DNA from 2 places in the Streptomyces sp. NPDC000151 genome. Region 1 is predicted to be linked to the other one. Evidence: predicted binding sites of a transcription regulator. Region 1 holds the regulator's gene; the other holds the start of a gene.
What was found. Region 1 encodes HspR, which represses chaperone genes until heat shock. Its sites were predicted from a motif close to TTGAGNNNNNNNNNCTCAA; they were not measured.
Positions count from the first base shown of each region.

Region 2: a site for HspR is predicted at 2,596-2,614, ahead of lon (endopeptidase La). Genes of this name have one in related genera too.

Region 1 covers NZ_JBEPFC010000046.1:29,533-35,410, reverse strand. The annotation lists gene clpB (ATP-dependent chaperone ClpB) at 1-305, opposite strand, end outside; gene ABT381_RS15850 (PPOX class F420-dependent oxidoreductase) at 502-906, shown strand; gene ABT381_RS15845 (hypothetical protein) at 988-1,392, shown strand; gene ABT381_RS15840 (heat shock protein transcriptional repressor HspR) at 1,404-1,862, opposite strand; gene dnaJ (molecular chaperone DnaJ) at 1,865-3,043, opposite strand; gene grpE (nucleotide exchange factor GrpE) at 3,083-3,730, opposite strand; gene dnaK (molecular chaperone DnaK) at 3,727-5,583, opposite strand.
Region 2 covers NZ_JBEPFC010000144.1:12,556-18,433, forward strand. The annotation lists gene ABT381_RS29195 (lysozyme) at 1-80, shown strand, start outside; gene lon (endopeptidase La) at 153-2,573, opposite strand; gene ABT381_RS29205 (spermidine synthase family protein) at 2,772-3,467, shown strand; gene ABT381_RS29210 (response regulator transcription factor) at 3,592-4,332, shown strand; gene ABT381_RS29215 (HAMP domain-containing sensor histidine kinase) at 4,329-5,444, shown strand; partial or broken gene ABT381_RS29220 (2-oxoglutarate dehydrogenase E1 subunit family protein) at 5,706-5,878, shown strand, end outside.

The sequences.
Region 1 (5,878 bases):
AGCTCCTTGGCGCGCTGCGCCGCGTCCGCTATCACCGCGAGCATCTCGCGGTCGGGCTGCGGCGGGGCGACCGTCGAGCCCTGGATGCTGGGCAGCGCGGCGACCCGCCGCTCGGCCCCGGCACGCAGCGCCGCGGCGTCCGCGCCGACGGCGGCCAGCAGGTCGGTGATGTTCTCGTTGTCCTGCCCGGCGAGCAGCGCGAGCAGCAGATGGGCCGCGGTCATGTCCGCGTGTCCCGCGCTCACGGCCCGCTCATTGGCGGCGCTCAGCGCCTCCCGGCTCTTGTTGGTCAGCTCGGCGTCCACGTGCTCGCGCTCCTCCTCATGCCTCTGGCCTGCACCTACACGGCCCTCGGGGGCCATCCTGCCTAGCTCAACATGCGATAAGTTGAGTCTATTCCACTCAAGCCCAAAACGCCGACCTTTACCCGTCCACCGCCCCTTGGGGTTCCCCCTGACCTGCCGCCCACTCCTGCGAGTACGCCCGACGTACAGTGCGGACATGGCTCAAGATCTGCGGAATCCCGACCCCGAGTACCTCGCCTTCTGGCGGGAGCGGCATGTGTGCACCCTGACCACGATGCGGCCGGACGGGACGCCGCACGTCGTGCCGGTGGGGGTGACGTACGACCACGAGCAGGGCCTGGCCCGGGTCATCACGAGCAAGGGCAGCACCAAGGTCCGCAACGTCCTGGCCAGGGGCGACGGCGGCGCGCGCGTCGCGGTGTGCCAGCTGCAGGGGCGGCGGTGGGCGACGCTGGAGGGGCTGGCGACGGTCCGTACGGCCGAGGCGGAGGTGCGGGACGCGGAGGAGCGGTACGCCGTGCGGTACGAGCGGACGCCGCGGCCCAACCCCGAGCGCGTGGTCATCGAGATCCGGGTGACGAAGATGCTCGGGCGGGCCTGAGAGCGCCGACGGGTGCCGCCGCCCCCGCTCCGTCCACAGGGGTATCGTCACCCCCACAGTCGTCAGGTCCCGGGGGGCACGATGAATGCGGTGCGAGTGACGGCGATCGCGTGCTTGATGCCGCTGTCCGAGCTGGACGACGATCCGTTCCTGGTCGACGACCGAGGCCAGCACGAGATGTGCTCGCAGTGGGCCGCGGACCGCGACTACCGCCTCATCTGGCGGCTGAGCCTGCACCACCTGCGCGCCGATCACTGCGCCCTGTGGCAGGACGTGGAGGCGGGCCTGGTCGATGTCTTCGTCGTACCGAACCGCCGCACCCTGGAGAACGCCGTCGACTCCGCCGAGGATTTCACCGCCCGCTGCGCCGCGGCCGGCGTCCGGCTGGAGACCGTCGACCTCGCCGAGCCGGTCTACACCTCGGCCATGAAGTCCCACGTGCACCGCCGGCTGTCGATGCCCACGGCCGGTTACAACGGCCGCTGAGGCGGCGGGCGTTACTCGGACGTCCGCTTCGGGCGCCACACGACCAGCGCGCTGGTCTGCTGCACGTCCTGATACGGGACCAGGTCACGGCGGTAGCTGGCGTGCACCGCCGCCTCCCGCTGCTGGATGGCGGCGGCGGCGCCCTCCACCGCGCTCTGCAGCTCGGCGACGCGCTGCTGGAGCGCCGCGACCTGGTTCTCCAGTTCGATGATGCGCTTGATGCCGGCGAGGTTGATGCCCTCGTTCTGCGACAGCTGCTGCACCTGGCGGAGCAGCTCGATGTCGCGGGCCGAGTAGCGCCGACCGCGCCCGGCCGTACGGTCCGGTGAGACCAGGCCGAGCCGGTCGTACTGGCGCAGTGTCTGCGGGTGCAGGCCGGAGAGCTGAGCCGCGACGGAGATGACGTACACCGGTGACTCGTCGGTCAGTTCATAGGGGTTACGACTGCGCCGCCCGCCCCGACTGTCCATCATCAAGCTCCCTTCGCGGCCTGGAAGAGCTCCGATCGCGGGTCCTCACCCGCGGTCGCCTCGCGGTACGCCTCCAGCGACTCGCGCGCCTTGTCGCCGAGGTCCTTGGGCACGACCACCTCGATGGTGACCAGGAGGTCGCCCCGGGTGCCGTCCTTGCGCGCCGCGCCCTTGCCGCGGGCACGCATCGTCCGGCCGTTCGGCGTGCCTGCCGGAACCTTCAGGGTGACCGGCGGCCCGCCCAGGGTCGGCACCTTCACTTCGCCGCCGAGCGCGGCCTCCGGGAAGGTGACCGGCACGGTGACGGTGAGGTTGTCGCCCTTGCGGCCGAACACCGGGTGCGTGTCGACGTGCACGACGACGTACAGATCGCCATTGGGCCCGCCGCGCTCGCCCGGGGCGCCCTTGCCGCGCAGCCGGATCCGCTGCCCGTCGGAGACGCCGGCGGGGATGCGCACCTGCATCGTGCGCGAACTCGTCGCGCGGCCGCTGCCCTTGCACACCTCGCAGGGGTCCTCGGCGATCAGGCCGCGGCCCTTGCAGTCGGCGCACGGGTCGGTGAGCGAGAAGCCGCCGCCCGCGCCCCGGCTGACCTGGCCCGTACCCACACAGGTCGGGCAGACCCGCGGGGTGCCGTTCTTGTCGCCGGTACCGGAACACGCCTTGCACGGCGCCGGGCTGGACATCCGCAGCGGGACCGTGGCCCCGTCCACCGCCTCGGTGAAGCTGAGCGTCACCTCGGACTCGATGTCCTGGCCGCGGCGGGGCTGCGTACGCGTGCCCGCACCGCCGCCCCTGTTGAACAGGCCGCCGAAGACGTCCCCGAGGCCGCCGCCGAAGCCGCCGGCGCCCGCTCCGCCCTGGGCGCCCCCGAAGAGGTCACCCAGGTCGAAGTTGAAGCTGCCGCCACCGGCGCCGCCGGGACCCGGACGGAAGCCGCCGTTGCCGAACAGCGCCCGCGCCTCGTCGTACTCCTTGCGGCGCTTGGGGTCGCCCAGGACGTCGTTCGCCTCGGAGATCTCCTTGAAGCGCGCCTCGGCCTTGGTGTCGCCCTTGTTCGCGTCCGGGTGGTTCTCCCGGGCGAGCTTGCGGTACGCCTTCTTGATCTCGGCGTCGGTGGCGTCCTTCGGGACGCCGAGAACCTTGTAGTAGTCCTTCTCGACGAAGTCCTTGGTGCTCATCCCCGACGTCCCTCCTCCCGTACTGTCCTGCTTCTCACGTCAGCCCTCGTCCGGGCCACCGCTCTCCTCGTCCGGCGCCTGCTCCTCGGACTTGGCGGCCTGGGCCCCCGGCTGGGGCTCGGCGACCGCCACCCGCGCGGGGCGAATCGTTCGCTCGCCGATCCGATACCCCGGCTGCAGGATCGCAACGCACGTCGTCTCCGTGACGTCCGGTGCGTACGAGTGCATGAGCGCCTCGTGGATCGTCGGGTCGAAAGGCTCGCCCTCCTTGCCGAACTGCTGCAGGCCGAGCTTGGCCACGACCGTCTCCACCGACTCGCCGACCGACTTGAAGCCGCCGACCAGCTCGCCGTGTTCACGAGCCCGGCCGATGTCGTCGAGGACCGGCAGGAGCTCGGACAGGAGGTTCGCCGCGGCGATCTCCTTGACCGTCACGCGGTCCCGCTCCACCCGCCGGCGGTAGTTCTGATACTCGGCCTGCAGGCGCTGGAGGTCCGCCGTGCGCTCGTTGAGCGCGGTGCGCACCTGGTCCAGCTGTGCCGTCAGGCCGACGTCCTGATTCGCGTCCCCGGCCGGGGCCGGGCCCGCCTTGTCGGCGGACCCGGCGCCCTGCGCCGCATCGTCAGGGGCTGCGGCGTCGGAGGGGACGTCAGGCTTCTCGTCAAAGCCCGGGGTCTCCTCCGTCACGCGGCACCGTCCTTCTTGGGCTTCTCGTCGTCCACGATCTCGGCGTCGACGACGTCGTCCTCGGCCTTGGCCTGCTCGCCGTCGGCGGCACCCTCGGCACCGCCCGCGGCCTGCGCGCCCTGGGCGTCGGCGTACATGGCCTGGCCCAGCTTCTGCGAGACGGCGGCGACCTTCTCGGTGGCCGTACGGATCTCGGCCGTGTCCTCGCCCTTGAGCTTCTCCTTCAGCTCGCCGACGGCGGTCTCGACCTCGGTCTTCACCTCGGCGGGGACCTTCTCCTCGTTGTCCTTGAGGAACTTCTCCGTCTGGTAGACGAGCTGCTCGCCCTGGTTGCGCGTCTCGGCGGCCTCGCGGCGCTTGTGGTCCTCGTCCGCGTAGCGCTCGGCCTCCTCGCGCATGCGGTCGACCTCGTCCTTCGGCAGCGAGGAGCCGCCGGTGACGGTCATCTTCTGCTCCTTGCCCGTGCCCAGGTCCTTCGCGGTCACGTGCATGATGCCGTTGGCGTCGATGTCGAAGGAGACCTCGATCTGCGGGACGCCACGCGGGGCCGGCGGCAGACCGGTCAGCTCGAACATGCCGAGCTTCTTGTTGTACGCCGCGATCTCGCGCTCGCCCTGGTAGACCTGGATCTGCACGGAGGGCTGGTTGTCCTCGGCGGTGGTGAAGATCTCCGAACGCTTGGTCGGGATCGTCGTGTTCCGCTCGATGAGCTTGGTCATGATGCCGCCCTTGGTCTCGATACCGAGGGACAGCGGGGTGACGTCCAGCAGGAGGACGTCCTTGACCTCACCCTTGAGGACACCGGCCTGCAGCGACGCGCCGATGGCGACGACCTCGTCCGGGTTGACGCCCTTGTTGGCGTCCTTGCCGCCGGTCAGCTCCTTGACGAGCTCGGCGACGGCCGGCATACGGGTCGAACCGCCGACCAGGACCACGTGGTCGATCTCGGACAGCTCGATGCCGGCGTCCTTGATGACGTTGTGGAACGGGGTCTTGCAGCGGTCGAGCAGGTCGCTGGTGAGCTGCTGGAACTGCGAGCGCGTGAGCTTCTCGTCCAGGTGCAGCGGGCCCTCGGCCGAGGCGGTGATGTAGGGAAGGTTGATCGTCGTCTCGGTGGAGGACGACAGCTCGATCTTCGCCTTCTCAGCGGCCTCGCGCAGGCGCTGGAGCGCCATCTTGTCCTTGGCCAGGTCGACGCCGTGGCCGTTCTGGAACTGCTTGACCAGGTAGTCGACGACGCGCTGGTCCCAGTCGTCACCACCGAGCTGGTTGTCGCCGTTGGTCGCCTTCACCTCGACGACGCCGTCGCCGATCTCCAGCAGCGAGACGTCGAAGGTACCGCCACCGAGGTCGAAGACCAGGATGGTCTGGTCGTCCTTGTCCAGGCCGTACGCCAGCGCCGCGGAGGTGGGCTCGTTGACGATGCGCAGGACGTTCAGGCCCGCGATCTCGCCGGCCTCCTTGGTGGCCTGCCGCTCGGAGTCGTTGAAGTACGCCGGGACGGTGATGACCGCGTCCGCGACCTTCTCGCCGAGGTAGGACTCCGCGTCGCGCTTCAGCTTCTGCAGAATGAACGCGGAGATCTGCTGCGGGTTGAAGCTCTTGTCGTCGACGTCCACCGACCAGTCGGTGCCCATGTGGCGCTTGACCGACCGGATGGTCCTGTCGACGTTCGTGACCGCCTGGCGCTTCGCGACCTCGCCGACGAGCACTTCACCGTTCTTGGCGAAAGCGACGACGGACGGCGTGGTCCTGGCGCCCTCGGCGTTGGTGATGACGGTGGGCTCACCGCCTTCGAGAACACTGACGACGGAGTTCGTCGTGCCCAGGTCGATGCCGACCGCACGTGCCATTTCGATTCCTCCAGCTGACATTGAGTGGAACTGGCTCAAGGGTGCACCAGAGATCCGGCCCTGTCAAAGGACCTGAGCCATAGCCACTCAACTCTCCTGCCGAAGATCTGCGCACCACAGCGTTTGCGCAGGTCACAGCGGCACGGAAGACCAGGAGGGGAAGCGCCCGGGGTGCGACGGGCACGTCATCGACACCCCCACCCTCCCTCTCACGGGCGGCCGCCGCATCTCCGGCGTGTCGCGTACGCACGGGCGGGGCGGGCTTTACGACACCCTTAGGCGACCCTCAGCGACG
Region 2 (5,878 bases), on a different contig from region 1:
CCGACCGCGGCCGCTTCCCCGGCGACCAGAACGTCTTCAACGGCTCGGTGGCCCAGCTCCGCGCTCTCGCGGAGGGGTGACCGCCGCCCCTGGGGACATCGGGAGGCCCGGAGCCCCCGCCCTGCGGGAGTTCCGGGCCTCGGGCGCGGGGGTTACGCGGCGACCGGGACCTCCACCGAGGTCGCGGCCGGGGTCAGGGCCAGGTCCAGGACCTGGCGGACGTCCGACACGGGGTGGACGTCCAGCTTTTCCAGGACCTCGGCCGGGACGTCGTCCAGGTCCGCCTCGTTGCGCTTGGGGATGATCACTGTGGTGATCCCCGCCCGGTGCGCCGCGAGGAGCTTCTGCTTGACGCCGCCGATGGGCAGCACCCGGCCGGTGAGGGAGACCTCGCCGGTCATCGCCACGTCGGGCCGGACCTGACGGCCGCTGAGGAGCGAGGCCAGGGCCGTGGTCATGGTGATGCCCGCGCTGGGGCCGTCCTTGGGGACCGCGCCCGCCGGGACGTGCAGGTGCACGCCGCGCTCCTTGAGGTCGCCGACGGGCAGCTCCAGCTCCGCGCCGTGCGAGCGGAGGAAGGAGAGCGCGATGTGCGCCGACTCCTTCATCACGTCGCCGAGCTGGCCGGTGAGCTGGAGGCCCGAGCCGCCGGTCTCCGCGTCGGCGAGCGACGCCTCGACGTACAGGACGTCGCCGCCCGCGCCGGTCACGGCCAGGCCGGTGACCACGCCGGGCACCGCCGTGCGCCGCTCCTCCGGGTCCTGCGCGGACTCCGGGACGTGGTGCGGCCGCCCGATGAGCGGGCGGAGCTCGTCCACGCCCACGGTGAAGGGCAGGTCCTGTTCGCCCAGTTCGTGCTTGGCCGCGACCTTGCGGAGCAGCCGGGCGATGGCCCGCTCCAGATTCCGCACGCCCGCCTCGCGGGTGTACTCGCCGGCCAGCTTGCGCAGCGCGGCGTCCTCGATCACGACCTCGCCGGGCTCCAGGCCCGCCTTCTCCAGCTGGCGCGGGAGCAGGTGGTCGCGGGCGATGGTGACCTTCTCGTCCTCGGTGTAGCCGTCGAGGCGGACCAGGTCCATGCGGTCCAGGAGCGGCTCCGGGATCGCCTCCAGGACGTTGGCCGTGGCGAGGAAGACCACGTCGGAGAGGTCGAGCTCGACCTCCAGGTAGTGGTCGCGGAAGGTGTGGTTCTGCGCCGGGTCGAGCACTTCGAGGAGGGCCGCGGCGGGGTCGCCGCGGAAGTCGGAGCCGACCTTGTCGATCTCGTCCAGCAGGACGACCGGGTTCATGGAACCGGCCTCCTTGATGGCGCGGACGATGCGGCCGGGCAGCGCGCCGACGTACGTGCGCCGGTGGCCGCGGATCTCCGCCTCGTCCCGGACGCCGCCGAGCGCGACCCGGACGAACTTGCGGCCCATGGCACGCGCGACGGACTCCCCCAGGGAGGTCTTGCCGACGCCGGGCGGGCCGGTCAGGGCCAGTACGGCACCGCCGCGGCGGCCGCCGACCAGGCCGAGGCCACGGTCCGCGCGGCGCTTGCGCACCGCCAGGTACTCGGTGATCCGCTCCTTCACGTCGTCCAGGCCCGCGTGGTCCGCGTCCAGGACGGCGCGGGCGCCCTTGATGTCGTACGCGTCCTCGGTGCGCTCCGTCCACGGCAGCTCCAGGACGGTGTCCAGCCAGGTGCGGATCCAGGAGCCCTCGGGGCTCTGGTCGCTGGACCGCTCCAGCTTGTCGACCTCCTTCAGGGCCGCCTTGCGGACGTCCTCGGGCAGGTCGGCGGCCTCGACGCGGGCGCGGTAGTCGTCGCTCTCGTCGTCCGCTTCGCCGTTCAGCTCGGACAGCTCCTTGCGGACCGCCTCCAGCTGGCGCCGCAGCAGGAACTCGCGCTGCTGCTTGTCGACGCCCTCCTGGACGTCCTTGGCGATGGACTCGGCGACGTCCTGCTCGGCGAGGTGCTCGCGGAGCGCTTCGGTGGCGTCCTTCAGGCGGGCGACCGGGTCGGTGGTCTCCAGCAGCCGGACCTTCTGCTCGGTGGTCAGGAAGGGGCTGTATCCGGAGTTGTCGGCGAGCTGGCCGACGTCCTCGATCTGCTGGACGCGGTCCACGACCTGCCAGGCGCCGCGCTTGCGCAGCCAGCTCGTGGCGAGCGCCTTGTACTCCTTGACGAGCTCGGTGACCGCGCCGGGGAGGCCCGTCTTTCCATCAGGCGCAGTCGGGACGGTCTCCTCGACCGTGGTGCCCTCCACCCAGAGGGCCGCGCCGGGCCCGGTCGTCCCGGAGCCGATCTGCACGCGGCCCAGGCCGCGGATCAGCGCGCCCGGGTCGCCGTCGGACAGCCGGCCGACCTGCTCGACCTTGCCGAGCGTGCCGACGCCGGCGTAATTGCCGTCGATACGTGGAACGAGCAGCACCCGTGGCTTGTTACCGGGTGAGGCGGCGGCCTGCGCGGCCTCCACCGCGGCGCGTACGTCCGGGTCGGACAGGTCCAGTGGCACCACCATGCCCGGCAGGACGACCTCGTCGTCCAGGGGCAGCACGGGCAGGGTGAGCGGTGTGGACGTCGAAGCCATGATCTCCCCTTCGGCAGGCAAGTTGAGCTGTACCCACTCAATGCTCGGGAGTCGGTGGATGTTCCCAGGGCTTTGTTCGCTGTGAGCGATCAGACGCGGAGGCGGGCGGGAGGCCCGAAACGGCCGGGCGCGCATGGCCTACGGGCTCATAGGGTGGGGGACCGTCCGGCATCCCCCGACTCCGGAGGCCTCGCACCCATGTCAGCCCCCTTCGCCACCGACGAGACGCCCGTCACGCTGGAGCGCCGGGACGGACCGTACGGAGAGGTGGTGCTGCGGCGGCGGGGCCCGCACTTCGAGATCATCGCCAACGGGTGCTTCCTGATGGACACCTCCGACGGGCGGTCGGAGCGGCTGCTCGTCGACGCCGCGCTCGCGGCGCTGCCCGCCGGCCGCGCGCGGCCGTCCGTACTGATCGGCGGGCTGGGCGTCGGCTTCTCGCTGGCGCGCGCCGCCGCCGAGCCGCGCTGGGGCCGGATCGCGGTCGTCGAGCGCGAGGGCGCGGTCATCGACTGGCACCGAGCGGGGCCGCTGGGGACGGTGTCGGGCCCGGCGCTGGCCGACCCCCGGACGGAGATCGTCCAGGCCGATCTGGTGGCGTACGTACGGGAGGGCGCGGGCACCGAGACGTACGACGCGCTCTGCCTGGACATCGACAACGGCCCCGACTGGACCGTCACCGAGGACAACGGCGGCCTGTACTCCCCCGCCGGGCTCGCGGCCTGCCGGGACCGGCTGACACCGGGCGGCGTGCTGGCCGTCTGGTCGGCGCAGCCCTCGCCCGCTTTCGAGGACGCGCTCCGGAATGCCGGGTTCAGCGAGGTTCGCACCGAAGAGATCCCCGTTGTCCGAGGCGTCCCCGACGTGGTCCACCTCGCGGGGAAACGCGCGTAGCCGCGGGTCACATCGTGCCTTTACGCTGCTGCCCAGCAGTATGCGACCAGTCAGTACACCCAGTCAGCACGTCAGTACAGCAAGTCAGTACGCGACCACGCACGGGGAAATTCAGGGGCGGGCGATGGACCAGACTCAGACCACCCACGGCGCCGCGGCGGCGGCCACGCCCGGCGCCCAGCGGCGGGTGCTCGTCGTCGAGGACGACCCGACGATCGTGGACGCCATCGCGGCCCGGCTGCGCGCCGAGGGCTTCCAGGTGCAGACCGCGATCGACGGCCCGTCGGCCGTGGACACCGCCGAGGCGTGGCAGCCCGATCTGCTCGTCCTCGACGTCATGCTGCCCGGCTTCGACGGCCTGGAGGTGTGCCGCCGGGTGCAGGCCCAGCGGCCGGTCCCGGTGATGATGCTCACCGCGCGGGACGACGAGACGGACATGCTGGTCGGCCTCGGCGTCGGCGCCGACGACTACATGACCAAACCGTTCTCCATGCGCGAGCTGGCGGCGCGGGTGCACGTCCTGCTGCGCCGCGTCGAGCGGGCCGCGCTCGCCGCGCACACGCCGCGCAGCGGCATCCTGCGCCTGGGCGAGCTGGAGATCGACCACGCGCAGCGGCGGGTCCGGGTGCGCGGCGCCGACGTGCACCTCACGCCCACCGAGTTCGACCTGCTGGTCTGCCTCGCCAACACGCCGCGCGCCGTGCTCTCCCGCGAGCAGCTGCTCGCCGAGGTCTGGGACTGGGCGGACGCCTCCGGCACCCGCACGGTCGACAGCCACATCAAGGCGCTGCGCCGGAAGATCGGCGCCGAGCGGATCCGCACGGTCCACGGCGTCGGGTACGCGCTGGAGACCCCGCCGGCATGAAGTCGCCCCTTCCCCTGGCGCGCGCGCTCTGGCAGCGGGCCTGGGAGGCGATGCGTCCGCTCGATCCGTACCGTTCGGTCAAGGCGGCGCTCGGCGCGCTGGTCACCGTTTCGGTGATCATCACGACCCTGCTGGTCCTCGTCGCGTTCCACTCGGCGACGGAGCTGCGGGTCATCACGGTCTTCTCGATCATCGCCTCGCTGCTGATCACCCAGTTCGTCGCGCAGGGGCTGACGGCCCCGCTGGACGAGATGACGGACGTGACCCGGGCGATGGCCGCCGGTGACTACACCCGGCGGGTGCAGGGCAGCCGCCGGGACGAGTTCGGCGAGCTGGCCGACGCCTTCAACACGATGGCCGCCGACCTGGAAGCGGTGGACACCCACCGCAAGGAGCTGGTCGCCAACGTCTCGCACGAGCTGCGCACGCCGATCGCCGCGCTCCGCGCCGTACTGGAGAACGTCGTCGACGGCGTCTCCGAGGCGGACCCGGAGACGATGCGCACCGCGCTGAGCCAGACCGAGCGGCTCGGCCGCCTGGTCGAGCACCTGCTGGACCTCTCCCGGCTGGACAACGGGGTCATCCCGCTGCACGCCCGCCGCTTCGAGGTCTGGCCGTACCTCTCCGGGGTGCTGAAGGAGGCCAACATGAGCCGCAGCGCCTCCACCCTGGCCGTCGGCTCCACCCACCACAGCCGTACGGACGTCCACCTCCACCTGGACGTCTCGCCCCCGGAGCTGACCGCGCACGCGGACGCCGAGCGGCTGCACCAGGTCGTCGCCAACCTGATCGACAACGGCATCAAGCACTCCCCGCCGCACGGCCGCGTGACCGTACGGGCACGCCGCGGCGAGGGCCCCGGCAGCCTGGTACTGGAGGTGCAGGACGAGGGGCCCGGCATCCCGGCGTCCGAGCGGCACCGGGTCTTCGAGCGGTTCAACCGCGGCGGCCCCGGTGCGTCCGGGCCGGGCACCGACGGCGGTACGGGACTGGGCCTGGCGATCGCGCGCTGGGCGGTGGATCTGCACGGCGGGCGCATCGGGGTGGCCGAATCCCCGCGTGGCTGCCGTATCCGCGTCACCCTTCCGGGGACCGGTCAGCCCCGTCCTTGACGCCCGGTGACGTAGGGTCGGTGGTGGAACCACCCATTCGGAGTGTTCCCCGCGTCCCCGCCTGGGGTGCGATGGCGATGCCGCCTACCCAGGTGCGAGCGAACCACGCATGTTTCCCGCCAAGTCGCGCCCCGAAACCCCCCGCCAAATGTGACGTGCGCGACGAGTACCCCTCCCGGACTGCAGCATCGGTCGACAGAGGCGTAGCCTTTATTCCCGCTGTCCACCACCTTTAGGAAGCGGAAGAGGGCGGTTGCCGCCGTGTCGCCACAGTCCCCCAACACTTCGAGTGCCTCGACCGACCAAGACGGGCAGGGCAAGAGCCCTGCTGCCGGATTCGGTGCGAACGAGTGGCTCGTCGATGAGATCTACCAGCAGTACCTCCAGGACCCGAACTCGGTAGACCGAGCCTGGTGGGACTTCTTCGCCGACTA